3 regions of the Rhizobium sp. Pop5 genome follow, and region 3 is predicted to be linked to each of the others. Evidence: riboswitches for the same ligand, from Rfam matches in the RefSeq annotation. Region 3 holds a riboswitch; each other region holds the start of a gene.
What was found. Region 3 has a riboswitch for thiamine pyrophosphate ahead of thiM (hydroxyethylthiazole kinase). Riboswitches for the same ligand answer to the same signal wherever they lie in the genome.
Positions count from the first base shown of each region.

Region 1: another riboswitch for thiamine pyrophosphate. It lies ahead of thiC (phosphomethylpyrimidine synthase ThiC); the one in region 3 lies ahead of thiM (hydroxyethylthiazole kinase).
Region 2: another riboswitch for thiamine pyrophosphate. It lies ahead of NE852_RS32770 (YkoF family thiamine/hydroxymethylpyrimidine-binding protein); the one in region 3 lies ahead of thiM (hydroxyethylthiazole kinase).

Region 1 is NZ_CP099401.1:389,077-399,509, forward strand. Features, by position in the region: gene NE852_RS27570 (urea amidolyase family protein) at 1-1,046, shown strand, start outside; gene NE852_RS27575 (biotin carboxylase N-terminal domain-containing protein) at 1,043-2,752, shown strand; gene NE852_RS27580 (thiamine phosphate synthase) at 2,764-3,384, opposite strand; gene NE852_RS27585 (thiazole synthase) at 3,381-4,154, opposite strand; gene thiS (sulfur carrier protein ThiS) at 4,156-4,353, opposite strand; gene thiO (glycine oxidase ThiO) at 4,344-5,324, opposite strand; gene thiC (phosphomethylpyrimidine synthase ThiC) at 5,326-7,152, opposite strand; TPP riboswitch at 7,244-7,376, opposite strand; gene NE852_RS27605 (hypothetical protein) at 7,461-7,703, opposite strand; gene NE852_RS27610 (cysteine hydrolase family protein) at 7,888-8,472, opposite strand; gene NE852_RS27615 (bifunctional diguanylate cyclase/phosphodiesterase) at 8,546-10,433, opposite strand, start outside.
Region 2 is NZ_CP099399.1:3,696,056-3,706,488, reverse strand. Features, by position in the region: gene atpD (F0F1 ATP synthase subunit beta) at 1-825, shown strand, start outside; gene NE852_RS20390 (hypothetical protein) at 825-1,064, shown strand; gene NE852_RS20385 (F0F1 ATP synthase subunit epsilon) at 1,064-1,471, shown strand; gene NE852_RS20380 (sugar transferase) at 1,632-2,369, opposite strand; gene NE852_RS20375 (acyltransferase) at 2,537-3,757, opposite strand; gene NE852_RS20370 (ABC transporter substrate-binding protein) at 3,923-4,933, opposite strand; gene NE852_RS20365 (ABC transporter ATP-binding protein) at 4,944-5,702, opposite strand; gene NE852_RS20360 (ABC transporter permease) at 5,699-6,505, opposite strand; gene NE852_RS32770 (YkoF family thiamine/hydroxymethylpyrimidine-binding protein) at 6,518-6,712, opposite strand; TPP riboswitch at 6,703-6,816, opposite strand; gene soxR (redox-sensitive transcriptional activator SoxR) at 7,150-7,614, shown strand; gene NE852_RS20345 (SDR family NAD(P)-dependent oxidoreductase) at 7,754-8,524, shown strand; gene NE852_RS20340 (helix-turn-helix transcriptional regulator) at 8,628-8,969, shown strand; gene NE852_RS20335 (LysR family transcriptional regulator) at 9,040-9,933, shown strand; gene NE852_RS20330 (formate dehydrogenase subunit gamma) at 10,068-10,433, shown strand, end outside.
Region 3 is NZ_CP099400.1:243,150-253,582, reverse strand. Features, by position in the region: gene NE852_RS25065 (ABC transporter permease) at 1-240, opposite strand, end outside; gene NE852_RS25060 (ABC transporter substrate-binding protein) at 324-1,850, opposite strand; gene NE852_RS25055 (DUF1349 domain-containing protein) at 2,075-2,659, shown strand; gene NE852_RS25050 (S8 family peptidase) at 2,862-4,523, shown strand; gene NE852_RS25045 (hypothetical protein) at 4,533-5,858, shown strand; TPP riboswitch at 5,947-6,043, shown strand; gene thiM (hydroxyethylthiazole kinase) at 6,093-6,896, shown strand; gene thiE (thiamine phosphate synthase) at 6,893-7,528, shown strand; gene thiD (bifunctional hydroxymethylpyrimidine kinase/phosphomethylpyrimidine kinase) at 7,525-8,334, shown strand; gene NE852_RS25025 (GNAT family N-acetyltransferase) at 8,561-9,040, shown strand; gene NE852_RS25020 (glycoside hydrolase family 3 N-terminal domain-containing protein) at 9,065-10,087, shown strand; gene NE852_RS25015 (ABC transporter substrate-binding protein) at 10,126-10,433, shown strand, end outside.

The DNA.
Region 1 (10,433 bases), on a different replicon from region 3:
GGGACACTGAACGGGAGCGGCCCGCCTTGCTGGCCCCCGGAGACCGTGTGCGCTTCCGTCGCCTTTCGGCACCGGAAGATGCCCCAGTCGGCGTGGCTTCGGCCAAGGCGATAGCGTCGGCTCCGCCGGCGAGCGGCCTCACGGTCACCCGGTCGGACCGTCCGGCACTCTACCAGGACCTCGGTCGGGCCGGCCGGGCGGATCAGGGTATTTCCGAATCCGGCGCTCTGGATCGCGTCGCGCTGTCGGAGGCCAACCTCTGTGTCGGAAACCCACGCGATGCGACCGTGATCGAGATCACTTTCGGCGGCTTTTCGCTGTTGGCGGATCGTCCGGTGACTTTGGCTGTGACCGGCGCACCCTGTCCGTTGACACTTCATCGCAGCGACAGATCTGATGTCGCTGTGCCCTCCGGAAGACCATTCGCGCTCGATGCGGGCGACGAACTGAGGATCGGCTTGCCGCCGGAAGGCATGAGAAGCTACCTCGCATTGCGCGGCGGCTTTGAGGTAGCGGCCGTCATCGGCTCGACCTCGACCGACACGCTGGCAAAAGTCGGTCCCGAACCGATTGCGTCAGGCGATATTCTTGTGCCCGCGGAGCGTCGATCGATGGCGGTCGATCCTTTCAGGCCCCTGCCGCGACCGCTTCCGCGCAGCGGGGAGACGGTAACGCTCGACATCATCCTTGGCCCTCGCTCGGACTGGTTTACAGACAAGGGGCTTGAAACCCTGGTTTCGCAGAGCTGGCAGGTTACGGCAGAATCCAGCCGCGTCGGCATGCGCCTGTCCGGTTCCGTTCCCCTCGAAAGGCGCGATGCGGCCGAACTTGCGTCGGAGGGCACCGCTCTCGGCGCCATACAGGTTCCGCATAGCGGCCAGCCGGTCATATTCCAGGCCGACCACCCGCTGACGGGGGGATACCCGGTGATCGGTGTGATCGCGGCCCATCACCTGGACCTCGCCGGTCAGGTGCCGATCGGCGCAAACATCCGGTTCCATCCCATTGCTCCTTTCGATCCGCTGGTGAAGGAAACGATCCGATGAAAAAGCTGCTCATCGCCAATCGCGGTGAAATCGCCATCCGCATCGCGCGGGCTGCGCGAGACTACGGCGTCACGTCGGTCGGGATCTATTCGGCGGCAGATGCCAACGCGCTTCACGCGGAACTGGTCGACGAAGCCTATACACTCGGCGCGGGCCGGCCCGCCGACACCTACCTCAACATCGAAAAGATCCTTGATATTGCCCGCCGTGCCGGAGCCGACGCCGTGCATCCCGGCTACGGTTTCCTGTCGGAGCGTGCGGAATTTGCTCAAGCCGTCATCGATGCGGGAATGACATGGGTTGGTCCCTCTCCCGCCGTGATTACGGCGCTCGGCGACAAGGTGGAAGCCCGACGGATCGCAGCGAAGGTGGGAGCGCCTCTCGTCAGGGGTTCCGATGGCCCGTTGCAGACAGCTGCCGATGCCATGGCATTCGCCAAGGAGGCGGGGCTTCCGCTTGCCATCAAGGCCGCTTTCGGCGGCGGCGGACGCGGCATGAAGGTTGCGCGGCGGCTGGAAGAGGTCGGCGAGCTTTTTGAATCGGCGGTGCGCGAGGCGACGGAAGCCTTTGGTCGCGGCGAGTGTTATGCCGAACAGTTTCTTGATCGGCCCCGCCATGTCGAAGCGCAGATCATTGCCGACAGCCACGGAAACACCGTTGTGCTCGGCACGCGCGATTGCTCCCTGCAAAGACGAAATCAGAAACTGGTCGAAGAGGCCCCCGCTCCGTTCATCAGCGACGAGCAGCGGAGCCGCATTCATGACGCTGCCCGCGCGATCTGCGCCGCGGCAGGCTATACCGGGGCCGGGACGGTGGAATTCCTTCTGTCGCAGACCGGCGTCATATCCTTCCTCGAAGTCAATACGCGGCTTCAGGTGGAGCATCCCGTCACCGAGGAGACAACCGGCATCGATATCGTTGTCGAGCAGTTGCGTATTGCCGATGGATTGCCGCTTTCCCTCACCGACACACCGCAACCGCGCGGCCACTCGTTCGAATTTCGTATCAACGCAGAGGATCCGGGCCGGGGATTTCTGCCGACCCCAGGCCTGATCACCCGCTTTCGCGCGCCGGCAGGGCCTGGTGTGCGCCTCGACACGGGCGTCGAAACCGGCTCGGAAATTCCCGGGCTGTACGATTCGATGATGGCAAAGCTCGTCGTCACCGCGCCGACCAGAGAGGAAGCGCTCGTGCGGGCTCGCCGGGCCCTCGCTGAGTTTCAGATCGAAGGGGTCGCTTCCGTGCTGCCCTTTCATCGCGCCGTGGTGAACGAGCGCGACTTTACCGGCGAAGATGGTTTCCGTGTCTTCACCAATTGGATCGAGACCGAATTTCGCGGTGTGGAGCCCTCCGCTCGCGTTGATCCGGTCGAAGGCGGGCTTCTGCACAGCTTCATCGAGATTGACGGCAAGCGCCATCTGCTGGGGCTTCCGGCCGCACTCTTTTCAGGCGCCGTCACCTCTTCCGTAGCCAAGCCTCCTTCTCAAACGGTGAGCGAAGGAACGATTACCGCGCCCATACCGGGAGCGCTGCAGCAATGGCTGGTGGAAGACGGAGCGCAGGTTGCCGAAGGCGATGTCGTGGCACTGATCGAGGCGATGAAAATGGAAACGCGGGTCGTCGCTCCGAGGTCCGGTCGCATTCGCCTGAAAGCCGAAGCGGGCAGCACCGTCGCACTCGGCATCGAACTCGCAACGATCGAGTAGAGACGACCGCGTCAGGATCGGCCGTTATCCCCGCGTCCGCGCGTTGCCGCAATCCATTCGAGGGTACGTCGCTCGGGATCGGGATTGCGCGTGATGTCGGTCACGACGGCAGCACTGTCGGCGCCGTTTTCAAATACGCCGGCAAGGCGTTCCACGGTCAATCCGCCAATGGCGACAAGCGGCAGCGAACCGATGCGGCTTTTCCAGTCCTGCAGGCGGTCGAGGCCTTGCGGCGCCCAGGGCATGGCTTTGAGGACGGTGGGGTAGATCGGACCGAGCGCGATGTAATCCGGACGCGCCGCAAGCGCGACGCCCAATTCCGCCTCGTCATGGGTGGAAAGCCCTAATTTCAGCCCGGCCTGACGGATGGCGGCAAGATTGGCCGCAGCCAGATCCTCCTGGCCGAGATGGACGAAGTCGCAGCCCTCCTCGATGGCAAGCCGCCAATAGTCATTGACGATCAGCTGGCATCCATGCGCCTCACAGACTGCTTTTGCCCGCTTGATGTCGGCGCGGATGTCAGGCAGCGACCGTTCCTTGACGCGCAATTGCACGAGTTTGACCCCGAGCGGAACCAGCCTTTCGATCCAGGCCGCGTTGTCGACGATGAGATAGAAAGGATCGAGCCTCACGCGAAAACCGCCTTTCCGATCACCGGTGTCGAGGGAACCGCCATGTCGCGCGGTTCCAGCATGCCCGCGCCGAATGCCTGCCTGCCGGCATCGATCGCCTTGGCAAAGGCTTCCGCCATAGCGGCAGGATCGCCCGCGCCGGCAACCGCGGTGTTCAGAAGAACCGCGTCAAAGCCCAACTCCATCACGGTCGTTGCATGCGACGGCCGGCCGATCCCCGCATCGACGATCAGCGGTACATCGGGAAAATGCGCGCGCATGGAGCGCAGGGCGGAAAGGTTGAGCGGCCCGGCCGCCGTTCCGATCGGCGCGCACCAGGGCATCAAGACTTTGCATCCTACCTCCAGCAGGCGCTCGGCCACCACCAGATCGTCGGTCGTATAGGGGAAGACCTCGAACCCTTCGCTGCAGAGAATCCGCGCGGCCTCCACGAGCGCAAAGACGTCAGGCTGCAGCGTATCGTGGTTGCCGATCACTTCGAGCTTGATCCAGTTGGTCTGGAACACCTCGCGCGCCATCTTGGCCGTCAGCACCGCCTCGGAGACGCCGTGGCAGCCGGCCGTGTTCGGAAGCACGCGCACCCCGAGCGCGCGGATCATATCGAAAAATGCGCCACCATTGCGCCCGCCGGCCGTTTCACGCCGCAGCGACACCGTGACGATCTCCGTGCCGGACCGTTTGACGGCATCGGTGAGCACTGCCGGCGAAGGGTAACGCGCGGTGCCGAGAAGAAGTCGCGATCGGATCTGGTCTCCGTAAAGATCAAGCATGTCAGCCTCCCTGCATCGGGGTCAGGATTTCGATCCTGTCATTGTCGTTCAGAGCGTGCCCTTCGCGGTCTTCGCGGTGAACAAGCTCGCCGTTGACGGCAGTCGCCAGCCACTCGCCTTCGTAATCGAGGGCGGCCAACAGCTGCGAAAGGGTGGTCGCGGCGATTGTCTGAGGTTCGCCATTGATGATCAGACGCATTGGGAACTCCTTTGCTTCGTCCGTCCGGAAAAGACGAGATCTGCGGCTTTTGCAGCCATTGCGGGCGCCAGGAGGAAACCATGGCGATAAAGACCGTTGAGGACGACGGCATTGCCTTCCCGTATGACCCGCGGAAGATTGTCGGGAAAGGCCGGGCGAATGCCGGCGCCGGTTTCGACAAGCGCGGCGTCCGCAAAGGCCGGATGCAGCGTGTAAGCCGCGTTCAGCAGTTCCATCAGCGAGCGTGCGGTGATCGGCCCGCTGTAATCGGTCTCGATCATCGTTGCACCGACCATGAAGAGGCCGTCGCCGCGCGGCACGACATAGACCGGGATGCGGGGATGAAGCAGGCGGACAGGCCGTGAAAGCTCTATCTCATCGGTACGCAGATAAAGCATCTCGCCCCGCACGCCGCGCAGATCGTTCACCTGCCCGATGCGGGCAGCGCCCGTGCAATCGACGATATCGGAGAAATCGTCTTCCTCCGCATCGCCGACTGAAAAAACAACGTCCTGCGCCGCCAATTTTTCTTTCAACACGTGCAGCGCCTGCCTGGGATCGAGATGCGCTTCCTCCGGGAAAAACAGCCCTTGCCGGAACCGTCCGGCAAGGGCCGGCTCGAGCGAGGCAACGTCTTCCTCGTCGACCCATCGATAACAGCTCGTCCGGCCGGCAAAGCGTTTCAGCTCCCCGTGGTCGCGCGCCGGGGCGACCACCAGCGTCCCGTTGCGGGTGACGTACCCCGGCAGGATCGCCTCCCAAAGCGCGGCGGCCTGCGCTCCGAGCCGGAGCACGGCCTCGTCGGCGCTTTCCCGCTCGCACCAGGGTGCCAGCATGCCGCCCGCAAGCCAGGACGCGGCGCGATCGAAGTTTGCGTGCGGGTCGACAACTTCTACCTCGGCACCGCGGGTGAGCAGTTCGTGCGCGACGGCAAGGCCGGCGACGCCGGCCCCTTTGACAAGGATGCGCATCTCAAGCATCCGGAGCTTCGGTGGAAGAGACCGCAACATAGAGGTCTCCGCCATCGCGGTAACGGGCGGCCATGGCTTCCAGTCCCTCCTTTTGAGCCTCCGACCGGATATCGTGCGATATGCGCATCGAGCAGAATTTCGGCCCGCACATCGAACAGAAATGGGCGACCTTGTGCGCCTCTTTCGGAAGCGTCTCGTCGTGGAAGGAGCGGGCCGTCTCGGGATCGAGGGAAAGGTTGAACTGATCTTCCCAGCGGAACTCGAAGCGGGCGCGCGACAGCGCATCGTCACGAATGCGCGCGGCAGGATGGCCCTTGGCGAGATCGGCGGCATGGGCGGCGATCTTGTAGGTGATGACGCCGGTCTTGACGTCGTTGCGGTCAGGCAGGCCGAGATGCTCCTTCGGTGTGACGTAGCAGAGCATGGCCGTGCCGAACCAGCCGATCATCGCCGCGCCGATCCCCGAGGTGATGTGATCGTAACCCGGCGCAATGTCGGTCGTCAGCGGCCCCAGCGTGTAGAAGGGCGCCTCGCCGCAGACGGCGAGCTGCTTGTCCATGTTCTCCTTGATCTTGTGCATCGGCACATGGCCAGGCCCTTCGATCATCACCTGGCAATCCTTTGCCCAGGCGATCTTCGTCAACTCGCCGAGCGTTTCGAGTTCGGCAAATTGTGCCGCATCGTTGGCGTCGGCGATCGAGCCGGGGCGCAGGCCGTCACCGAGCGAGAAGGAGACGTCATAGGCGCGGCAGATGTCGCAGATTTCCTCGAAATGCTCGTAGAGGAAGCTCTCGCGATGATGATGCAGGCACCACTTGGCCATGATCGAGCCGCCGCGCGAAACGATGCCGGTGACGCGGTTGACCGTCAGAGGGATGTAATGCAGCCGCACGCCTGCATGGATGGTGAAATAGTCGACGCCCTGTTCGGCCTGTTCGATCAGGGTATCGCGATAGATTTCCCAGCTGAGGTTTTCGGCGATGCCCTCGACCTTTTCCAGCGCCTGGTAAAGCGGCACGGTGCCGATCGGCAGCGGTGAATTACGGATGATCCATTCGCGGATATTGTGAATGTTGCGGCCGGTGGAAAGGTCCATGACGGTGTCGGCGCCCCAGCGGGCGGCCCAGACCATCTTCTCGACCTCCTCCGCCATCGATGAGGTGACCGCCGAGTTGCCGATATTGGCGTTGATCTTTACCAGGAAATTCCGGCCGATGATCATCGGTTCGGCTTCCGGATGATTGATGTTGGCGGGAATGATCGCCCGGCCGGCGGCGACTTCCTGACGGACGAATTCCGGTGTCACATGATCGGGAATGTGGGCGCCGAAGCTCTCGCCGTCGCGAAGCATCGCGCCGGCCTGCGCTTTGCGGCCGAGATTTTCGCGGATGGCGATGAATTCCATCTCCGGCGTGACGATGCCGGCGCGCGCATAGGCCAGTTGCGTGACTGCTTGGCCGTCCTTGGCCCGCAGCGGCTGACGTCTGGCCGGAAACGAGGGCGTCAGCCGGTCGCCGCTGGCAAAGCCATTATCCTCGGGACGGACGTGGCGGCCTTCATAGGGCTCGACGTCGTCGCGGGCGAGCACCCAGTCGCGGCGTAATGCGGCAAGACCCTCTTCGATGCGGATGTCGGCGCCTTCGATCGTATAGGGACCGGAGGAATCATAAACAGTTACCGGCGGTTCGCCCGAGGTCGGATGGAGGCTGATCTGCCGCATCGGCACGCGGATATCGGGGTGCAGTTCTCCTGGAACGAAGATCTTGCGAGATGCCGGCAAGGGGCCGGTAGTGACAGTCGGGTGAAGATTCTTGGCGGCAATTGTCATGGTTGAGGCTCCAAATTGGTTTGGAGACCCAGTCCTCACGCCGGAATGATGGAAAGACGCCGGCCCGGATTCGAAAATCGAATCCAATGCCTTTCGAGCGCTTGCACCGTCCCTACGCCAGTATGAACTGGATCAGGTTCAACGGGTCACTGCGCCCACAATCGGCAAAGCCGTATTGCCTAGCAGTATCTCAGCCCCTTGCCGGGACCCCCCTGGTGAATGCTGCGGAGGCTACGTCCTCGGCCGAGTTCATGTCAACCCTGGAACTGAGGCGTAACGTGATGAAGTCAGGCGCGATCCGGGTGGTCCTACCGCCACTTGCGAGCATCCGCGCTATCCTGACAGCCATATGGCGGCAAGGCGTTAGCGAACGTGGCATGCAGCGTGACGCATCCCCATTCATTGATCGGGCCGGGCATGCGGCTGTTCAACTCGATGCCGACCTCATCATAGGGACTTTCCGCATTGGTGACATAGCGGTACCAGCGGAAGCCAATCACCACGGCCAGGACAATGACGACAGTCAGCAATAATTGAATGGCTCGACGCATATATTCCCCCTTAAAATCAATAGTATCGGGTTTGCCGCCTCTTCGTGGAGACCGGATCTCCTGCCTTCCTAGTGAGTGGCGCTGACGCACACAAGATGACCGTGCGCTCGGCAGCAAGCTTCGATCCGGTTATGCCGCGGAAATCTTCGGCGCGCCGCGGATCGCATCGTGCCGGTGGGTGTGCTCAGCCGACACCGCTCAGAAATTCCTCGGTCTTCATGAGATCGAGCTGCACGGAGAACCGATCGTGGAGAAGTTCCAGCGATGCGTCATAGGTATCGTCGGCGCTGCTGCAGACGGCGTCCTTCAGCACGATGACGCGATAGGCAAGATCGATCGCGCCGAGCGTCGTGGCAAGCACGCAGACATCGGTCTCACCGCCAGTGATGACGAGCGTGTCGACCCGCTCGGACTGAAGGATCGTGTGAAGGCGCCCGTCGACCCAGGGTGAATAAGTGCGTTTGTCGAAATGCCTTGCCGGCGGAACCAGCGGCGCCAGCGGTGAAGCCAGCTCGACGAGGTCGCGCGGCAGATGTTCACCTGTCATCATCCACCATTTCCGGTAATAGTCCCGCCATTTCCCCGGCATGTCGTCCGCATGCTGGGGTGGCATGAAGCGCGTGAAGATCGTCCGGGACGGGTGCCTGCCGGCGAGTTCAGCGATCTGCGGAGAGACCCGCGCCATCCAGGGAACGTGCCAAGGCGTATCTTCGGCGAACATCCGCTGCATGTCGACGCAAAGGTGCCGCCACTCACCGATCTCGCCCATCGCCTCCTCCGCTGACCTCCGGCGCTAACCGTGGCCTGGGACGAAAGTTCCCCACCGGAGGAAGGCAACACCCTCACGCGATAGCTTTTGGAACGATCCTGACTAGCCCGGCCGCGCCCTCGGGCTGCCGGAAACAATGGAGTTCGCAAAGCGGGACGGGCTTCGAAAAGAAATAGCCCTGGAGGTCGGTGCAGCCCAGCGCCGTCAGAAAGTCGCGTTGATATTCTGTCTCGACCCCTTCGGCCGTCGTCGAGATCCCGAGGTTGCGGCTGAGCGCGACCATGGCGCCGATGATGGCTGCCCCATTGGCTTTGGAGCCGAGCAGCGAGACGAAAGATCGATCGATCTTGATCCTGTCGATATCGAAGCGCATCAGGTGGCTGAGGCACGAATAGCCGGTTCCGAAATCGTCGAGCGAAATCTGAACGCCCCGGCTCCTTAGCGACTTCAGCACCGTGTAGACGTCGGAGTTGTCCTCGATCAGCGAGGACTCGGTGAGCTCGAGTTCAAGCCGGGATGGCGCCAACCCGGTCTCCTGAAGCACGGCGAAGACTTCCTCGGCAAAATTTGGTCTCCTCAACTGGGAGGGGGAGACGTTGACGGCGACGAAACCATTCTCAGGCCAATTGCAGGCGGCCTTGCAGGCCTCACGCAGCACCCAGAAACCGAGCGCGTCGATGAGGCCGCCCTCCTCGGCGACAGGGATGAAGCTTGCAGGCGTCAGCAGCCCGCGTTGGCTGTGGCGCCAACGCACGAGCGCCTCGGCACCCGACGCCCGATATCCGTTCTCCGCGCGATGTATCGTCTGATAATGGACTTCCAGCGATCCGAAATCCGGCCTGTTTGCGATCGGATCGGGTTGGGTGCCGTGAGCGGAAGCCACCCCTTTGGCCAGAACTTCCCGCAATTCGTTCTTGAGAATGTCGCGTGCGTTCCTGCCGCCGTCCATGGATGGGGAATAGGCCCGCCATTCGCCTCTTCCGCCAACCTTCGCCTCGTAAAGCGCGACGTCGGCATAGCGCATGATGTCGTCCGCGTTCCGCCCGGAATCCGGCACGACGGTCACGCCTACCGAGCCACCGACCCGCGCGACCGCTTCGCCCTTCAAAAGCGGGAAGGGCTTCGCGAGTTCGGCAACGATCGCCTCGCATATTGCCGGCAGAATTTGATCGTCGTCGATATCCCGGAGAAGCAAGGCAAACTCATCCCCTCCAAGCCGGGCAAGCGTGTCACCGGGACGAAGAAGCGATCGGACCCGCTCGGCCGCCATCCTGATCAGTTCATCGCCGGCGGCATGGCCGAACGTGTCGTTCACAGCCTTGAACCGGTCGAGGTCAAGAAGCGCGACGGCGAAGCGCTCGACCGAATCTTGCGTATCGGCCAGGCATTCGTCGAAGCGCATCGCAAACATTGCGCGATTGGGAAGGCCGGTCAGCACATCGTGCAGGGCAAGCTGCCTGGCATGAAGCTCGCTCTTCTTCAGATCGCCGAGACTGCTGCGCAAGCGCACGAGCAAGACCGAGAACAGGACCGCGATCACCAAGGCGGCAATGGATAACGCCGGCATCAGCCGGCCGATCACCCTCGAGCCCGGAAGGTCGGGCCGCCAGACGATGAAGCCGATCGGTTCGCCGTTTGACGTCGCGTCGATTTGAAACGCAACCTCGTTTTCGTCGGCATCTGCGGTGCGCGCGAAGCGTGCGCCATTGAGGCCCTGCTGCCGGCTCAATTCGTCCAGTGCCGCGCCATCGATAAACCGCACGACGATCAGGAATTGCCGCGTGGGCTGATCTTGTCCCTGCGGAGCTTCGTTGATGGCCACGACTCCGACGATCGTCGGACGACCTTCCAGCCGCATCAGATTGGCCAGGGCACGGTTGGGACGCGCCGCGTTCGCAAGGCGGTTTTCCATTGAGGACGGTGTTCGTTCATTGGAAATCGCGCCTTGGTTAACCGCAAGG
Region 2 (10,433 bases), on a different replicon from region 3:
TCCGGCGTCAACAAGCATGGCGGCGGCGAAGGCTCCAAGGCTGCGCTTGTTTACGGCCAGATGAACGAACCGCCGGGCGCGCGCGCTCGTGTCGCTCTGACGGGTCTGACGGTTGCCGAACATTTCCGCGACCAGGGCCAGGACGTTCTGTTCTTCGTCGACAACATCTTCCGCTTCACGCAGGCAGGCTCGGAAGTGTCGGCTCTGCTCGGCCGTATTCCTTCGGCCGTGGGTTATCAGCCGACGCTCGCAACCGACATGGGCCAGATGCAGGAACGCATCACCACGACGACCACAGGCTCGATCACCTCGGTTCAGGCCATCTATGTTCCGGCCGACGACTTGACCGACCCGGCGCCGGCAACCTCGTTCGCCCACTTGGACGCAACGACGGTTCTGTCGCGTTCGATCGCTGAAAAGGGCATCTATCCGGCCGTCGACCCGCTCGACTCCACCTCGCGCATGCTCGACCCGCTGGTTGTCGGCGACGAGCACTACGAAATCGCCCGTAAGGTTCAGTCGACGCTGCAGCGCTACAAGGCTCTGCAGGACATCATCGCCATCCTCGGCATGGACGAACTGTCTGAAGAAGACAAGCTGTCGGTTGCCCGTGCCCGTAAGATCGAGCGCTTCCTGTCGCAGCCGTTCTTCGTCGCCGAAGTCTTCACCGGCTCGCCGGGCAAGCTGGTTGCTCTCGAAGACACGATCAAGGGCTTCAAGGGCCTCGTGAACGGCGAATACGACCACCTGCCGGAAGCTGCTTTCTACATGGTCGGTTCGATCGACGAAGCCATCGAGAAGGCCAAGAAGCTCGCTGCTGCTTGATGAGCGACGCTCAGGACGAGAGATTCTGCTGCGACTCCCTCAAGGGAGCCGTGGCAGAGCTTCCTGAACCGGCGGCGCCGACCATCTACCGGGCCGATAACGGCGTGCTGATGATGGTCGTCGGGCTGGTTCAGACCGAGGAAGGTCTCGGTTATCTCGACCAGGCGGTAATGCACTGCCCGTTCTGCGGGACCAAATTGCAAGATGCAAAAGCCTTAGCCGAGAAGGTAAGTCACTGATGGCTGACAATTTCAACTTTGAGCTCGTTTCGCCGGAGCGCCTGCTGCTGTCGGAAATGGTGACCGAGGTCGTCATTCCCGCCACCGAAGGCGAGATGACCGTTATGGCGCACCATGCCCCGACGATGACGACCATCAAGCCGGGCCTCGTCAGCGTTCGCTCCTCTTCCGGCTCGAAGCAGGACTACGTCGTGTTCGGCGGCTTTGCCGATATCCTGCCGACCGGCTGCACGCTGCTTGCCGAATCCGCCGTGCCAGTCGAAGAGCTCAACAAGGACGAACTCACTCGCCGCATCGAAGCTGCGAAGAGGGAACTTGAGGATGTCGTGCATCACGAGCACAAGTCCAAGCTTGAGCACTTCATCATGGAGATGACCCATCTGCAGGGCATGGTCGGTCAGGACTGATTGCGGCGACAGCCTCAATAAAAAGCGGCCTGAACGGCCGCTTTTTTTGTTTCTAGCTGCACTGCATGCATTCGGGAAATGATCCCGGCATATTATATATGGCTTGAAATGAAAAAACGGCCCGTCATGGCTGTTTGGTGCGCCGCGATTGCGGAGCGCCTCAGAAGCCGGTGCCGCCGCGCAGCTCGATGACCAGTGTATTGAGCAGAATCTTCATGTCGAGCAGCAGGCTGAAATTTCTGACGTAATAGATATCGCTGGCAATGCGGGCGCGGGCCTGCAATGGCCGCGCCGTCGGGCCGCGCCAGCCGCGCGTCTGGGCAAGACCGGTAATGCCGGGGCGCATGATGTGACGGCGATGGTAGTCCGGAACGAGCTCCTCGTAGAGCCGGCCGGCTGCCTGCATGTTGATGGCGTGGCAGCGCGGACCGACCAGCGACATGTCACCCTTAAGAACGTTCAGAAGCTGCGGCAATTCGTCGACATTGGTCTTGCGGAGCACGGCGCCGATGCCCGTCACCCGGCTGTCGCCCTTGATTGTCTGTTGAATGCCCGACGGATCGCAGGCTTCCGCGCGCATCGAGCGGAACTTGAAGACCGTAATCTTCCGGCCGTTCAGCCCCCAGCGGATCTGGCGGAAGAACACCGGGCCGCCATCGTCCAGTTTGATGAAAAGGGCGATTGCCAGAAAGAGCGGCGCCAGCACGATGAGAGCGCTGGCCGAACCGATAATGTCGATCAGCCGCTTGACGACTAACCGCAGGGCCATCTTTCTTTCCTCACCGGAAAAACTTTCCGGCTGGCGAATGTTGGAGTTCGCTACAACGAGTGCCTTGTTTTTGTTCTGACGTTGAGAGACATCGAAGCGCGAATTCCTCTTCGAAGTAAAAGCATTCATTACGCGAGGCCCACAAGTTTATGCATGACTCTGAATCGTATCGGGACAAATACATGCTCGAACACGATTTGTCATCGGTATACATAATAAATCAGTAACTATGAAGACGCCAAAATTGGGAGTATTTCCCGTTAACCTTAATGCCTCTAGTTGAGGCGTCGGGGAATTTATACTTTGAAAGGAGTAGCCCGATCGGGTGAGCGCCGCGTCAGTTGGTTGCCAAAACCGATCGCCGGCTTTTCCAGCAGGTAGTAGCTGAGGCTTGCGACGAGGAGGGTGAGTGCGACCGCAAGTCCGCAAGACTGGAGCCAGCCGGTGATGACATTTTCCGAGGAGACGCCGAACGAGCCTGGGTCAAGTCTCTGGATCGATATCAGGATGATCTCCTGCCAGATATAGATCCCGAAGGAGATCTTTGCGATGTAGCGGACCGGAGGATTGTCCAGTAGCCGGCCCAGGTGCCTGGAATGGCTGAGCGAAACGAGCGCTGTTGCCACTGCCAGCGGAAAGGCTGGAAAGCCATAGGGGATATCGAGCCAGCCGAAAGCTTCGGGGGTGCCGCCGGGCGATATGACGAGGCGATAGGCGCCGGCGGCGAGGGCTAGAACTGCTGCGGCATCGAACCAGGCGGATCGCCTTGGGCGCAGCATGATCTCGATGCCGGCGGCAAGCGCGCCGATCGCGAAGACAGCGAAGAAGCCGACCGGATTGAATCGCGGCATCCATTCCTTTGCTCCGCCCTGCAGGCCGTATTCCCAGCCGCGCCCGATGTCGTCGAGCGCAAAGAAGGACACGATCAACACATGGGCGAAGAGTATGCTGCCGATGACACAAAGCCAGGCGAAGCGGGCAAGCAACGGATGCCGCCTGAGCGCCGGCAGACGAAACAGCAGAAGAAAGCAGACCGGCAGCAGCACATAGCAGGTGACTTCGAAAGGAATGGACCAGAGCGGCCCGCCGACTTCAACGGGAAAAAGCGTGCGCCAATGCCACTGGCTCATGAACAGCAGTCCGGAGAGGTAGCGGAGCATAAGCTCGGGCGTCAGCGGCAAGCCGAGCAGCGTCAGGCTGAGGATGAAGCCGACGGTGGCGGCGAACCAGAAACCCGGAGCGATGCGCGCCGCCCGGCGGATCGTATAATGCCGGAGGCTCGGCATCTCTTCGCCGCCGTCGAGCGCTCGCCAGAAGGGATGGGCGAGAAGGAAACCGCTCAACACGAAGAAGATGGCGACGCCGAAATTGCCGAAGCGGACAATGTGCGCGGTTGGCGCCAGCTCGTCCGGGATCCTGCGCATATCCAACCGGAGCACGAGATGGTGGGCAAGCACCAGAAGACAGGCGGTCGCGCGTAGGAAGTCCGCTCCGGCCAGTCTCTTGTCTTGTTGCATCTTGCCTCCCCTTGCCCGCGCGATTTTGCCGCGTAAAACCGCAGCGGGCAAGGCTAAAGCGCGTCACGATCTTTCAGATTCGCTTGCGCGCTTTCGGTCTTTGCATTCCGCATGCCGTGACCGCAAACTGCTGCACGGTCTTGAGTGACATGCGTCAGGGCGAACTCAGCCGAGGAGTTCGTTGGTGTAGTAGGTGGAAAAGTCCGGCTTCTCCTTGAGCGTGGCGCCATTGGCATCGGCCAGGATGCCGTTCTCGACCATGAAACTGCCGAGGGCGGCGGCCTTTGCCGGATCAAGCGTGCCGATCACACCGGTTTCCGATTTGAGATAGTGACCGTCGATCAGTGCTTTCTGCGAGGCCTTCACCAGTGCCGTGTTCATCAATGCGCCGTTGCTTCCTGATATCAGCAGGTCGCAGGCTTCCTCAGGGTGGTCTACGGAGTAGGCATAGCCCTGGCGCGTCGCCTGGATGAAGGCGCGGGCGTTCTCCCGATTTGCGGAGAGATAGGCGTCGCTGGAGACGATGACGGTCGTCTGCTCGTCGGGAACGCCGTAGTCGGCATAGTGGAAGCGGGCAATCTTTCGATTTTCCAGTTCGGCGGCGACGCCTTCCCAAGTATAGATCTCCAGCGTGAAATCGATCGAGCCATTGTCCAGCGCCTCGTAAGCGGAAGTGCCGAGCGTCACCGTCTTAAACTCGCCCTTGCCGCCGTCGTTGCGGATCATCGAGGAGATCAGTGCGCTTTCCCAGGTCCCGCCAAAGCCGCCATAGGTCTTGCCGTCGAGATCCTTAGCGCTCTTGATGTCATCGCGCCCGCCCTTAAAGATTAGCCGTGCGGTTTCGGTCTGGACGATACCGTAGACCATTTTCACGTCGCCGCCGGCGGCGCGCTGCATGAGAGCCTCAATTTCGCTGGAGATGCCGAAGTCGGCGACGCTGTTGGATACCAGCGTTCCGGCGCTGGTATCGGCAAAGGGCAGAATCTGGACATCAAGGCCGGCGGCGGCATAGAAGCCCTTCGCTTGGGCCACATAGATGCCGATGTGATTGGTGTTGGGTGTCCAGTCGAGCGCGATGCGAACCTTCGCGGGTGCCGATTGGGCGAAGGCGGGGCGGCCGGCAAGGCTTGCCGCGATGGCGGCGAAGATCGTCTGACGGCGGGTAAGAAGCAGCATGGTGACCTCCTCAGGTCTCGTGAGGGTGAAGCAGGGTTTGCAGGATTTCAGTCTCGATCGCCTGAGCCGCCGGCGAGCCGAGATCGGCAATGGTTCTCGGACGGGGCAGGGGAACGCGGAATTCGCGGATGATGCGCGCCGGACGGGCGGAGAGCACATAGATCCGGTCGGAAAGAAACACGGCCTCGCGCACATCGTGGGTGATCAGCAGCGCCGTCCAGCGGTGTTCGGTCCACATGCCCTGCAGCCACTCCTGGATCTGCGTCCGCGTCAGCGCATCGAGCGCGCCGAAAGGCTCGTCGAGCAGCAGCATGTCCTGGCTCTGAATGACGGTGCGCAGGAGTGCCGCGCGCTGGCGCATGCCGCCTGACAGTTCGGAAGGGTAGTGGCGTTCGAAGCCAGCAAGGCCGAAACGTTCGAACAGGGGCGCGACGGTGGCGCGGGCCACCCGCCGGCTTATGCCCTTTACCTCCAGGCCGAGCGCTGCATTGTCGATGATACGCCGCCAGGGCATCAGCGCATCGCGCTGCGGCATGAAGGCGAAGGAATGCGGCGTCTGTTCCAGTGGCGTACCGTTGAAAAGCATCGTGCCGGAATCGGGCCGAAGCGCCTGTGTCAGCAATCGCAGCACCGTCGATTTTCCCGAGCCGGACGGGCCGACGATCGAAACGAACTCGCCGCTTGTAACACCGAGCGAAATATCGCCGAGAACCTTCATGCCGTCGAAGGATTTCGAGATGTTGCGCAGTTCCACCATTCCGTCGGTCATCGGCGGCCCTCCTTGGATGACTGCCAAGGCATGACGAGGCGCTGGACGATGAGCGTCAAGCCGAAAAGGCAGAGTGTCAACAGGGCGCTGACGACGACGGCTGCGAGCACGAGATCGGGACGGAAATTGTTCTTCGCGTTGAGAATATAGATGCCGAGGCCGCTTGCCGCTCCGGCATATTCGGCAAAGATCGCGCCGACGACGGCATAGGTGATCGAAATCCTGAGGCCAGCAAAAAAATAGGGTAGCGAGGAGGGGAGCCGGGCCAGGCAGAAGATCCGCCAGCGGCTCGCCTTCATCGAATTCAGCAGTTCGGCAATGTCGCGGTCGGTTGATTCATAGCCCTGCAGAAGGGCGACGAGCAGCGGGAAGAAGGTGACGAGCGCCACGAGCAGGACCTTCGGCAACAGGCCGAAACCGAACCAGAGGACGACGAGCGGGGCGATCGCCACCAGCGGCAAGGTCTGGCTGGCGATGAAGATCGGCAGCAATGCCCGGCGCATGAAGGGCACGAAATCCATGAGGATCGACGAGACGAAAGCGAAGGCAAGCGACAGGGCGAAGCCGCCGAGCGTGGCGCCGAGCGTCGGCCAGGTGTTGGCGATCAGCGTGTCGCGATTGAGCCAACCCTGGAGAAGGATGCGGGAAGGTGCCGGCAGGATGGCAGGCTTGATGCCGGAAAGAGCGACATAAAGCTCCCATGCCGCCAGAAAGGCGCAACCGGCCAGCAATGCGGGCATTCCCCGGTGCAGGGCGTTGCCGAGAGCGGAAAGGCGCGAATCCGATGGGTGCGACGATCTCATCAGCGTTCGGTTTCAGGCTTTCGTCGGGCCGTTGGCGAAGACGGCGCCGGCGTCGCCACCCAGCGTGGTGCAGAAATTCCTGGAGCGGTCAGAGGTGCCGGTACGTATAGCGGCAAAGAAGGGATCGAGCGCCTTTACGGCATCGAGGACGAAGCCGACGAAATTGCCGGACATCGGATAGAGTGACACTTGTGCGCCTGAAAACATGTGGACCTCGCTCCGCTGGCATTACCCAGATCAGCTTTGAAGGGTCCGGAAGCTCGTGCCTCGCATCTCAGCCCCGGCGACACGGAGCTCCCCTGTTAATCGGCCCGGAAATTATCACCGGGGTTTTCGTCCTGCAACCGCAAAATTGCGGACATGTCCGCATGGTGGGATGTGCTGAGAGATGGGAAAACACCCGGGCGGACGGCCTGCCCGGGTGCTCCCAGGGTTCCGTACCTGCCGGGAACGGAACCGGAGCCTTCCGCCTCAGGCGGCCATCTCAGCATCGAGACGATTGACGCGAGCAATGACGAGCGCAGGCCGTCCGGCCTCGCCGTCATCCAGACGTGTTTTCATGCGTCGCTCCTTCGCGCGATTGGGCTTTACGACTGATGGAGCAAGGCTTATAAAACCTCAACTAATATTGAGGTCAAGGGGCAATGGATAGGATTCCGACAACCGCGCTTGGCAAGCTCCTGACGGTCGGCGAAGTGGCGGAGCGTAGCGGCCTTGCCGTTTCGGCGCTGCATTTTTACGAAACCAAGGGGCTGATCTCCAGCATTCGCAGCCGCGGCAACCAGCGTCGTTACGGGCGTGACGTGCTTCGCCGGCTTGGCATCATCAAGGTGGCGCAGCGGGTCGGCATTCCGCTTTCGGAGATCCAGGCGGCGTTCGAATCCCTGCCGCAGGGACGCACGCCGACGGCTATCGACTGGCAGATCCTGTCGGGCCTTTGGAAGGACGATCTCGATGAGCGAATCAGGCAGCTTAGCCTGTTGCGCGACCGCCTGACCGGCTGCATCGGCTGTGGCTGCCTGTCGGTCGAGAGCTGTCCGCTGCGCAATCCCGGCGACCGGCTCGGCAAGGAAGGGCCGGGGGCGCGGCTCCTCCAGGCCGAAAGCTAGTCCGCCCGGGACGCAACTTCTCTCCGGAAAGACCAAATCTCTCGGGAAAGATCGATGCGCGCCTTCCTTTCGGTGGGCGTGCTCATATGTTAGGGCACATGACGCAACCGGCGGCCTGGTCCGCGAGGAGGACGGCTTCGTGTTCCACCCCAGACTGTTTGAAAATCGCAATGTCGTCGTGACCGGCGCCGGCCGCGGCATCGGCCTCGAAGTGGCCCGGCAATTTCTGGACTGCGGCGCGAAGGTGATCGTTCATACTGGGCGGAAGCCCGGTCGCGACCTGCCGGATTTCCTGCTGACGGCGGAATCGGAAAGACGGGCACTGCTGCTGCATGCCGATTTTTCCGCTCCGGGCGGGGCGGCCGGATTTGCGGAGGATGCTCTGGCTTTCTTCGACGAGCTGCATGTGCTCGTCAACAATGCCGGCACCATGCTAGGCCGTTTTCCTGCCGACGTGCTGACCGATGCGGATTACGAGGCGGTCGTGCGGCTCAATCAGACGTCGGTGGTGGCGCTGACGCGGGCATTGCTGCCGGCATTGAAGGCGGCTCAAGGGGCTGCCATCGTCAATACGGTTTCGATTTCGGCGCTGACCGGCGGCAGCCCGGGTTCTTCGATCTATTCGGCCTCGAAAGCTTTCGTCGCGACCTATTCCAAGGCACTTGCCCGCGAGCTTGCGCCGGACGCGATCCGCGTCAACTGCGTTTCGCCGGGAACGATCGAGACCGACTTCCATGAGCGTTATTCTTCCCGTGAGAAGCTGGAGCAGACCAGAAAATCGATCCCGCTGCAGCGGCTCGGCACGGCGGAAGATTGTGCGCCGGCTTATCTGTTCCTGGCCGCTCCTTCGCTTTCGGGATACATCACTGGCCAGGTGATCGAGATCAATGGCGGTCAGCTTATCTGCTGATTTGTTTGGACTTTTTTTGGCATTTCATCACTTTTGGCCAATTCGCTTCTGCGAATATGCTACTGTGCTGATCTACCTCATCGCCTCCCTTCCGAGATTTCGTATGCCGTTGCCTAAACCGGAGCCGGGGATGACCGGCCAGGACTTGCATAAGCTCGCTGAAAAAGCCCACGAAGCGAGTCATCTTCTGAAAGCGCTGGCGCATCAGACCAGACTTCTGATCCTCTGCATCTTGGCGAGTGAGGAGCGGACGGTAAGCGAAATCGAGAATATTCTGGGCATACAGCAGGCGATGGTCTCGCAGCAGCTTGCGCGTCTCAGGCTGGAAGGGCTGGTCAATACGCGCCGCGACGGCAGGCTGATCTATTACAGCATCGGCAACGTCAGCGTCCTTGCTTTTCTCGAATCGCTGTTCGATCTTTTTCCGGCTGCGGAAAACAGTTAGCACCCGCCCTTGCGGAGCGCGGCCGCTATGTCGAAGATAAGCTCTGACGCGAAATGTCGCGGGAGCCCGAATGATCGACAAGCTGGAATTCTTTATCGCCCTTGCCAATGAAAAGCATTTCGGCCGCGCCGCGGAGGAGTGCGGGATCTCGCAGCCGACGCTTTCGGCCGCCATCCGGCAACTCGAAGATCAGCTGGGCGTCATGCTGGTGCAGCGTGGTTCGAGGTTCCAGGGGCTGACACCGGAGGGGCAGCGGGTGCTCGAATGGGCCCGGCGCATCGTCGGCGACGCCCGCACCATGCGCGAGGAGATGCGCGCGGCGCGCCGAGGCCTTTCCGGCCACATCCGCCTCGCCGCAATTCCAACGGCGCTCGCCATGCTGTCGCGCATCACCACGCCCTTCCAGGAACGCCATCCCGGTGTCACCTTCTCGATCGTGTCGCGAAATTCGCTGCAGGTGCTGAGCATGCTCGAGAATCTCGAAATCGATGCCGGCATCACCTATCTCGAAAACGAGCCGCTCGGCCGCGTCACGACCGTTCCCCTCTATGCGGAGCGCTACCATCTGATTACGGCCGCGGGCAGCCCGCTCTCCGATCGCGACAATGTGACCTGGAAGGAGGTTGGCGATCTTCGGCTTTGTCTATTGACGGCCGACATGCAGAATCGCCGCATCATCAACCGCCACCTGACGGAGGCCGGCGCCGCTGTGCATCCGACGCTGGAATCCAATTCGATGATCGTGCTGTTCTCGCATGTCAGGACGGGGCGCTGGGCGAGTATTATGCCGCGCAACGTCGCCAAGTCCTTTGGATTTCCGGTGGAAATCCGCATGATCCCGATCGTCGAACCGGAGGCGCATCATCTGGTTGGTCTTGTCGCCTCCTATCGCGAACCTTTCACGCCGCTTGTGTCGGCGCTGCTGCACGAAGCGAGGGTGCTCGTACAGGACGAGGAACTTTGATAGAAAAAAACTATCGACCAACAGAACAGCTTTATTGATCGTCAGCGGCTTCCTTGCCATGCTTCGCCGAGGAATGCACTCGGCTGGGGAGGTCCGCCATTCCGCAACGAGCAAGCCGTCGGGAGGGCTGCCTTATGACCATTCATATCGCCGAAGGCGATATTGCAACGCGCACTCGTGCCATCGTGGCCGATTTGCGCTACCTCGAAGGGCCGCTGCTTCCGATTCTGCACGGAGTTCAAGAAGAATTCGGCTATGTGCCGCAGGAAGCCTTGCCTGTGATTGCAGAGGAGCTGAACCTCTCTCGCGCCGAGGTCCATGGCGTGATGACCTTCTATCACGATTATCGCGATCATCCCGCCGGGCGGCATGTGCTGAAGCTCTGTCGCGCCGAAGCCTGTCAGTCGATGGGCGGTGATGCGGTTGCCGAGCGCGTCAAGACGCTGCTCGGTATCGATTTTCATCAGACGACGCTCGACGGCAGCGTCACGCTGGAACCG
Region 3 (10,433 bases):
CGACTGGCCGAGATCGCCCTTCAGCAGCTGGCCGATATAATAGACATATTGCAGGCCGAGCGACTGATCGAGGCCAAGCCGGGATCTGAGATCGGCAATATCCTGCGGCGTCGCATCCGGTCCGAGCATGACGGCGGCCGGATCTCCCGGTGTGACGCGCACGATGACAAAGACGATCGTGACGACGAGAAACATCACGACGATCATGCCGAACAGGCGCTGGAGGATGTAGCGGATCATGAATGGCCTGTTTTTGAGCCCTTGCAGATGCGACAGAAAAGAAGACCGGCACCGACCACGAAAAGCGGCGCCGGTGGCGGTGTTTACTTCTTGATCGAAGCGTTCCAGAAATACGGCCACGGAGCCGGATCGACGCCTTCAAGCTTGACCGACTTTGCCGAGACCGCGTTGAAATCACCGATCTTCATGAAGGGCGCATCCGCATAGATCGCCTTCTGGACATCGGCCCAGAGTGCCACGCGCTTCTTCGGATCGACTTCCGAAGTGAAGGCATCGACCGCAGCCTTGCGGGCCGGCGTATCCCACCATCCGGGCGAACTGGTCGAGAGCGAACCGATGAGGGCCGGCTCCGGCAGGAAGGGGCTGTGGGTGATGTAGATATCCCAGAGCTTCGGATCGGTGCGACGCTGCGTCAGCGTGGCCCAGTCCACCACCTGCATATCGACGGTGAAGCCGGCGAGCTTCAGATATTCGGCGGCGACCTGCGCCATCTTGTAATGGAATTCATACTGGCGGCTCGTCAGGATACGGATCGGCTCGCCATTGTAACCGGCTTTTTTGGCGGCGGCTGCCGCCCCTTCCGGATCGGCGACGTTATAGGCGCCCTCGGCACCGGCATCCGTCGACCAGGCAAAGGTCTTCGGATAGATCGAGCCGTCGAGCGCATAGAAATCCGTGCCGCCGAAGGCTGCGGCCAGCATGTCTTCCATGTTGAGCGCTTGGCGGATCGCCTTGCGAACCTCAACATTCCCGGCAACGCCTTCCTTCGTGTTGAACACGAAAACAGGATAACCGAAGGGCTTCAGCATGACCGGCTGCGAGGCGGTCGAAGCCTTCAGCTTATCGTAGGATTCCACGGGTATGGAATCGACATAATCATACTGGCCGGAAACGGCGGCCTCGACGCGGGTGTTCGGATCCGGCACCGGCACGAAGCGGATCTCGTCGAGATATTGATGACGGGCGCCGCCGTAACCATTGCCGTCGCCTTCGCGGGACTTATAGCCATCGAAACGGACGAGCTGGATATACTGGTCGGCCTTGCGCTCCTTCAGCATGTAGGGGCCGGTCCCGATGAATTCCTTCATCGGTTCGTCCTGCTTTTCGGAGGGGATGATGATCGCGGCCGAATTGTTGAAGGCGAGCAGCGAGGTCAGCGGTGCGTATGGCTGCTTCAGCGTGATCGTCACGGTCGCGGAATCGGTCGCCGCGATCTTGTCGATGAAGCCGGCCACCTGCTTGCCGCGCGAGGCGATCTTCATCCAGCGGGTGAGCGAGGCGACGACATCGTCCGACGTCATATCGCTATTGTCGTGGAACTTGATGCCGGTCCTGAGCTTGATCGTATAGGTTTTGCCGTCGGCGCTGATCTCGGGCAGGCTTTCGGCCAGCAGCGGCGTGACATTCCAGCTCCTGTCGAAGGTGTAGAGCGTTTCGAAAATATGCTGCGTGACGATGCCGACAAGATCGGCCGTCGACGACATCGGATCGAGCGTCGGCGGCTCGCCGATCGTCGCGACGTTGATAACCCCGCCCTTCTCCTGGGCAAGCAAGGTCGAAGGCAGGGCGACGAGCGCAGTGCCGAGCAGGAATGCGACCAATGTTTTCATGTGAGGCTCCCGGTTTAATTCCATAATTATGTAATTCATCTTTTTGTAACAGAATAGAAGCTGGAACTAACGTGTCAAGCATGAGCGGCCGATTATGCAGCCGCGGATGGCCCATTGTCGGAAAGGCACCATTTTCAGCTGCGCTGCCCTCTGCCCGAAGCCTGCGTGATATGCCAAGGTGAGACGATCGCCCTGCGGCAAGATTTCAAAGGAGGGAGATGCGGATGAGCATCGATTTCAACGACGGAAAATGGCTGAACGAACCGGCGAGCTGGCACGCCGACGAAACCGGCCTGACGATGACGACAAGCGAGAAGACCGATTTCTGGCGCGAAACCTATTACGGCTTCACCCGCGACAGCGGCCACTTCCTCGCCTTTCCCACCGGCGACAGCTTCACCGCACAGATCCGCATCCAGGGCGAATTCCGCAGGCTCTACGACCAGGCCGGCCTGATGGTGCGCATCGACGAGAAACGCTGGGTGAAAACAGGCGTGGAATTCACCGACGGCGAAGCCTTCCTCAGCACCGTCGTTACTGACGGCAGATCCGACTGGTCGGTGTCGCAGCCCTTCAAGGAACTCGAAGATTTCCGCATCCGTGTGACGGTCGCGAACGGAGCGATGCGGATCCAGGCCTCCCGCGACGGCAGCTTCTGGCCGCTGCTGCGGCTAGCGCCCTTCCCGGCCGCAGACCGCTATGAGGTCGGGCCGGCTGCGTGTACGCCGGAGCGTAGTGGGCTGAGGGTGCGGTTTTCGGAGTTTTCGATTGGGGCGGCGATTACGACGGATCTGCATGATTGGAGTTAGAAGTCCCCGGCTTCGCCACACGCATAGTTTACGTGAAACATCTGGCATCTGAACGTAAAAGATGAATAGCAGACACGTTTCGAGCATACTTAATCAAGTCTGCAACTGCCGAGTTTCGCTTAAATATATAGGTGTATTTTAGAAATACATTGCACCCACGGTTGCTGCTGCTATTCTTTTCGAAAGAGGAGAGGACAGCCGCATGGCGAAACGGCAACGACCGGCCCAGCCCCGAACGGAATCCGAGGGCAGCATTCAGGAGAACCTGGTCAAGACTCGAATCGGGGGCGATCTCTCGTCCTTCATGAAGGGCGATCCGGATCGTCCGAAGAAGGCCAGCAAGACCCCTGAGAGTTTCGATGTCGTCATCGAATTCAATCGCGATTTTCCCGGCGGCGCGACGGCGGCGCGCCAGCTCCTGTTCGAGGCCTATCTGCTCCACCTCGACAGGATCGGCGCGACGGATGAAAGCAACAATCTGCGGCGTTTCGGCATGTCGGCGCCGCTCGGCATGCCTGCGGTCTCCGATGATAGCAAGCTCGACCTCTCCCAGATCTTTTCGAACGGCAGCAGGATTGCCGCCAAATCGCTCTGGACCGACAGCTATGTTTTCGCCACCCTGACCCGGGAAGCGATCGGCCGGCTGGCGATCTGGACGATGGCCAAGGGCGACGACGAGAAGAGCGACGGCAAGCAGAGGGATATTCCGCTCGTCTACAAGATCTGGCACGATCACGAGATCTCCCGCTGCGTCTATGAATCCGTCCGGACGATCAAGTGCGATGCGGCTCAAGCCTCATTCGCTGCCAGCGGAAAGGGCATCGTCTGGGCCGTGGCCGATACCGGCATCGACAAGAACCATCCGCATTTCTCGACGCTGAAAACGCTCGAATTGCCGGATGGCCTCAGCCACTGGGATTTTACATCTGATAATCCCGATCCGGCTTCGGCACCGGCGACCGCGCTGACCGACGCCGCAGGCCACGGGACTCATGTCGCCGGCATCATTGCGGGCCGCACGTCTATATCGGAAGACCCGAAGACGGAGAGAGTAACGAAAATCTCGGTTACCTCGGAAATACGCAACGAGGATGATACCAGGTCTGAGGTGACCGATGAGCATCAGGGCGCGATCTCCGGCATGGCGCCGCATTGCAAGCTGATGAGCCTGAAGGTGCTCATCAATGAGAAGCAGGGGAAACTCAGCAACCTGCTGGCCGCCATCAACTACATCCAGCGTTCGAACGACTATGGGCGCAACATCAAGATCCACGGCATCAATCTCAGCCTGGGATATGTGTTCAATCCGGTCTGGTTCGCAGCCGGGCAAAGCCCGCTCTGCGTCGAAGTCAACAGGCTGGTGCGCTCGGGGGTCTGCGTCGTCGTTGCGGCCGGTAATGCCGGCTATGGTACAGTGGCGCAATTTTCCGGCGCGGTGGAGCGCGCGGCCCATAGCGGCACGATCATGGATCCCGGCAATGCCGCGCTCGCCATCACCGTCGGCTCGACGCATCGCGACATGCCGCATACCTACGGCGTCTCCTATTTCTCCTCGAAGGGGCCGACAGCGGACGGGCGCATGAAACCCGATCTCGTCGCCCCCGGCGAGCGCATCATTTCCTGCGCGCTCTATGACGCCGACAAGCCTGACGAGGCGCCGTTCCGGGAGGATACCGGCACGAGCATGGCGGCACCGCACGTCTCCGGTGCGATCGCCGCCTTTCTGTCGGTCCGGCGCGAATTTCTCGGCCAGCCCGAACGCGTCAAGGAAATCTTCGTCGGCGCTGCGACCGACCTCAAGCGGCGGCCGGAGTTTCAGGGCGCCGGGCTTCTCGATCTGATGCGAACGCTGCAAGCTGTGTAAGGAGGACGCATGGACACGCTTGGCCCCTCGCCATTCCTATGGCTCGAATTCGACAGGGACGGTGCGATCGATCCCACGTTGACGGGAAAGCTCGCCGCGCTGCTGAACCAGCCCGATATCACCGATCTCGTGGTGATGTCACATGGCTGGAAGAACACCAAGGACGACGCCCGAACGCTCTACGGAACGCTGTGGGCGAATGCCTGCAAGAAGCTTGCTGCGGACAAGGCGCGCCGCACTGTCGTCGCCGGCGTCGTCTGGCCGGCCAAGGCCTATCGCACCAATTTCGATGAGCAGACGCTGGTGACATCAGGCGGCGGCGCCCAGGCAGCCGGTGGAACGGTAGCGGAAATCAGGGATATCGATGACAAGGTTTTCGACGAGGTGCTGGCCGATTTCGAGGATCTCTTCGGCTCGGATGGCACTGCCACGGTCGAAAGAGCGCGCGCCGCGGCCAAGACCCTCGATGAAACGGCATCGCTCTTCCTCGTCAGGAAAGGCAACAAAGCGATTGGCTATCCCGGAGCCGATACGGAACTCAAGGCCGATGCCGAGCCCATCGCGCTCGCGACGGAGGATGCCAACAGCGCCAAGGTGCTGATGGAAGGGCTGGTCCCGCCGCCGACCTTCAATATCGAAAGCTCCGTCGGCAAGACGCAGGGTCTCGGCGACGTCGTCTCGGGCCTGATCTCCGGGCCGAGAGCAGCCGTCGCGCGGTTCCTGAACCAGTTGACCTACTACGAGATGAAGAACCGCGCCGGCATCGTCGGCGAGGCGTTGACCGAAAGCGTGCTGTCGAAACTCGTGTTGCAGCGGCAGATCCGACTGCATCTCGTCGGCCACAGTTTTGGCGCCCGGCTGGTTTCGGCGGCGGCGAACAAGCTCGCGCCCGTGACCAAGCTGGAATTCTTCTCGCTCACTTTGCTGCAGGGCGCCTTCTCGCATAATGGCTTTGCCAAAGAGATCAAGCCGGGCCTCGCCGGCGCCTTTCCTGATGTCGTGGGCAAGCCGACCGGGCCAATCTGCGTCACCCACACCCACAACGATCTTGCCTGCACGCTCGCCTATGCGCTGGCCTCGCGCCTGTCGCGCGATATCGCAAAGGGTATTGGCGATGCGAATGATGCGTTCGGCGCGATGGGGGCGAATGGTCCGCAGCACCTGAAGGCGGGACAGGCGGTCGCAGACGATACGGATGCCGTCTTCGCGCCGAAGCCAGGCAAGGTGAACACCTTCCTGGCTGACAAATACATCATCAAGACAGCCACCTCGGATGCTCACAACAACGTCGCGAACGAGGAGGTCGGCCGACTGCTGGCAACCATTGTCGGCTGATCGCCTTTGATAATTCGCCGCATGGCAGCGTTCGCAGAATTGTCATTTTCGGGGTGACATGCACCCCGTTCTCTGCAAAATAGAGCCTGATGAGAGACAGGGGCGTCCGTCGAAAGACGGGCTGAGAAGCACCCTTCGAACCTGAACCGGATCATGCCGGCGGAGGGAGTCGCTCGGGGTTGGGCTTTGCCCGCATGAACCGCCCCGTGCCTGCCCCCGCCTGAAAGGGGCAATATGCAGACCGAGACCACGCCGGGTACGATGCTGAAGACGATGCGGGAAAAGCCGCCGCTCGTTCAGTGCATCACGAATTACGTCGCCATGAACATCGCCGCGAACGTCCTGCTCGCCGCCGGCGCTTCGCCGGCCATGGTGCATGCCGCTGAGGAAGCCGGCGAATTCGCCGGGATCGCGAGCGCACTGACCATCAATATCGGCACGCTCTCGACGCAATGGATCGAAGGCATGCGGGCTGCGGCCAAGGCTGCGAACGCGGCTCGGAAACCCTGGGTGCTCGATCCGGTCGCCCACTACGCCACGGCCTTCCGCCGCAGTGCGGTCGCCGATCTCCTGGCGCTCAACCCCACCGTCATCCGCGGCAATGCTTCCGAAATCATCGCGCTTGCTGGCGGCGAGAGCCGTGGCCAGGGTGTCGACAGCCGCGATCCCGTCGAGCATGCAGAAGATTCGGCCCGACGGCTCGCGAGGCGGCAGCAGGCGGTCGTCGCCGTCACCGGCGCGGTAGATTTCGTGACCGATGGTGAGAAGGCGGTGCGTATTGCGGGCGGATCGGCCTTGATGCCGCAGGTCACCGCGCTCGGCTGCTCGCTCACCTGCCTCGTCGGCGCCTTCGCCGCGACCGCGCCCGAAGATATCTTCGGCGCGACGGTCGCAGCCCTCGCAACCTTCGCTGTCGCCGGTGAAGATGCGGCACTCGGTGCGGCCGGCCCCGGCTCCTTCTCCTGGCGCTTCCTCGATGCGCTGGCCGCGATCGATGCCGAAACGCTCGATGCCAGGGCAAGGATATCGCCCGCATGAAAAGTTTCGACCTTTCGCTCTATCTCGTGCTCGATCCCGATCTCTGCGCCGGGATCGGCATGGTCGAGACGGCGCGTCTTGCCGTTGCCGGTGGCGCAACGATGGTGCAGTTGCGCGACAAACATGCCGGCACCGCCGGGATGATCGAGACCGGCCGCGCCTTGAAACAAGCGCTAGCTGGAACCGGCGCCCTCCTCGTCGTCAACGACGACGTCGAGGCGGCGATTGCCATAGGCGCCGATGGCCTGCATATCGGCCAGGAGGATATGGATGCCCGTAAAGCGCGAATGATTATCGGCCCCGAAATGATCCTCGGCCTTTCGGTCGAAACCGAACTGCTTGCCGCAGCCGTCGATCCCGATCTCCTCGATTATACCGGCGTCGGACCTGTCTTTGCGACGCCGACCAAGGCCGATCACAAGCAGCCGATCGGTTTTGACGGCCTTGCGAAACTGGTAAAGGCTTCTCCGGTGCCATCTGTCGCCATCGGCGGGCTCAAGGCCGAACATGTGGCCGAAGTATTCGCAGCCGGCGCCAAGGGGCTTGCTGTCGTCTCTGCAATCTGCGGCACTTCGGACCCTAAGGCAGCCACGCGCCGCATCGCCGCCGAAATCCGAAAGGTCCGTCCATGATCCGCAACGTTCTCTCCATCGCCGGCTCCGATCCCTCGGGCGGCGCCGGCATCCAGGCCGATCTCAAGGCTCTTTCCGCCCGCGGCGTCTATGGCATGGCGGTGCTGACCGCATTGACGGCGCAGAACACACAAGGCGTCACCGGCGTGCATCTGGTCCCACCGCAATTCGTCGCCGATCAGATCAATGCCGTCTTTGCCGATGTGCGCGTCGACGCCGTCAAGATCGGCATGATTGCCAATGCGGGAATCGCCGAAGCCGTCGCCGCAGCGCTCTCCGACCGGCGCGGCATTCCCATTGTCATCGATCCCGTGATGATCGCCAAAGGGGGCGCGGCCCTGCTCGCGCCTGAGGCGATCGACGTGCTGACCCGCCGATTGCTGCCGATTGCAACCCTGCTGACCCCGAACCTGCCCGAAGCCGCCGCCCTGTTGCACCAGGCCGTCGCGACCAACCGAGCGGAAATGTCGGAACAGGCCGAGAGGCTTCGCACACTTGGCCCGGCCGCCGTACTGGTCAAGGGCGGCCACCTCGACAGCGATGAAAGCCCCGACGTGCTGGCCACGGCCGATGGCCTCCACTGGTTTGAAGCTCCGCGCGTGCCGACCAAGAACACGCACGGCACCGGCTGCACGCTCTCCAGCGCGCTGGCGGCCGAACTTGCCAAGGGTGCCCCGGTTCAGCGGGCCGTCGCCATCGCCAAGGAATACCTCGCCGGCGCTGTCGCAGCTGCCGGAAGTCTCAGCGTCGGCTCCGGCCATGGTCCGGTGCAGCATTTTCATGAACTTTGGAAACACGGCGAATAACCGGCTATCCGGTAATCCCGTCAAAAAGCGCAACAAGAAAACGGCCCGGCCCTCCCCGGGCCGTTTTCCGTTCGTCATCCACCTTGCGTTGAACGCCGGCTTCGGAGCGGGAGACCGCACCCGGCCCATTTGAAAAACCCTGTTGACAAGCTCGGCCAGATGGCCAAGTCTATAACATTAAAAGGGTATACATTCCGTAATAGCGGAATATTGGGAGGAATAACAGGTGCCAGACCTGCTTGTGAGCTTATATTCCACCAAGCTCGCCGAACTGAAACAAAAGGCCGACGATGTCGCTGCCTCCATCCGTCCGGCCCTTCCCCCGGAACTTCATCTCGTCGTCAACTGGGTTCGCGAACAGTTCAGCGAGAATTGGGCAAGTGAAGTCTCGGTCGCCTTCTCCCGCCAGCCAGTTGCCTGCCTGATCGCCGTGGAAGCGGGCAAACTGCTCGGCTTTGCCTGTTATGACACCACCGCGCGAGGTTTCTTCGGCCCAACGGGCGTCGCCCCGGAGGCGCGTGGCAAGGGTATCGGGCTCGCCCTCTTTTCCGCCTGCCTTCAGACCATGAAAACGTCAGGTCATGCCTATGCCTTCATCGGCGATGCCGGCCCGGTCGATTTCTACGCCAAAACGGCAGGCGCAATTGTCATCCCCGCCCCCGACAAGGGCATTTACGAAGGCATGCTGAGAAGCGCGCCGAAATGACCATCTGATACCGGAGTTACAGAATTGTCCTCGACCCCGCTCGCCCTTTTCGTCGGCCTTCCGAACCCCGTCATTTCGGATGATGAATTCGCCCTCTTCCGCGAGACAAATCCGCTCGGCCTCTTCGTCGGCCGGCGCAATCAACGCGAGCCGGAGCAGACGAAGCGCCTGATCGAACGATTCCGCGAAGCCGTCGGCCGCGATGATGCGCCTGTTTTCACCGACCAGGAAGGCGGCCGTGTGCAGCATCTCGATGCTGGCCCCTGGCCGCTCTTCCGCAGCTTCGGCCAATTCGCCGAACTTGCGCGCCGCGATTTCGATCTCGGCAAAAAAGCGCTGCGCCTTTCCTCCCGGGCCATGGGCGCGATGATGACGGAACTCGGCCTTTCCAGCGGCTGCTCGCCGGTTCTCGATCTCGTTTTCGAGACGACGAGCGCGGTCATCGGCGCCCGCTCCTTCGGCCCTGATCCCGACTTCATCGCAGCCCTCGGCCGCGAGGTGGTCGACGGCCTGCTCGAGACCGGCAACATGCCTGTCATGAAGCATATTCCCGGCCATGGCCGCGCGACGCTTGATTCCCACAAGGAGCGCCCGGTCGTCGACGCCAGCCGCGAGACGCTCGCCGCCACCGATTTCAAACCCTTCGTCGCGCTGAAGGACACGCCTTGGGCGATGGTCGCCCATGTCGTCTATTCGGCTTACGACGCCGAGCTGCCGGCGTCGATCTCGCCTGTTATGCACGACGTGATCCGCAAGGACATGGGCTATGAGGGCGTGCTGGTCTCCGACTGCATTTTCATGGAATCGCTCGCGGGCACCCTGCCGGAACGCGTCAGACAAGTGCTCGACGCCGGCTTCGACATCGCGCTCCACAGCCATGGCGACATTCCCGAAAGCGAAGCTGCCGCCAAGGCCGCCCGCCCGCTGACGGACGCCGCCCTGAAGCGCATCGCCGCCGGCCAGGCCCGTCTGGGCAATCTCAAGATCGATTATCGCGCCGCCCACCGGCAAGTCGAAGACATGTTTGCCAGCGTGTCGACCGCCTGACCGTCATATCTCACTCATAAGAAAAAGGGGAATAGAACATGAAAAAATATCTTCTTGCAGCCGCTGCACTGACGCTTCTTTCGGGATCCGCCATGGCGCAGACGATCCTGACCGCGAATATCGAACCGGCGACGACCTGGGTGCGCAACTTCAATCCGTTCAACCAGACCTCGTCGCGCCAGTCGACGCTCGACTTTATCTATGAACCTCTCGTCATCTTCAATCGCTTCGACAGCAACAAGCCGGTCTATCGTCTGGCCGAAAGCTTCAAGCTCTCCGACGATCTGAAGAGCATCGAATTCCAGCTGCGCCCGAACCTGAAATGGTCTGATGGCAAGCCGCTGAC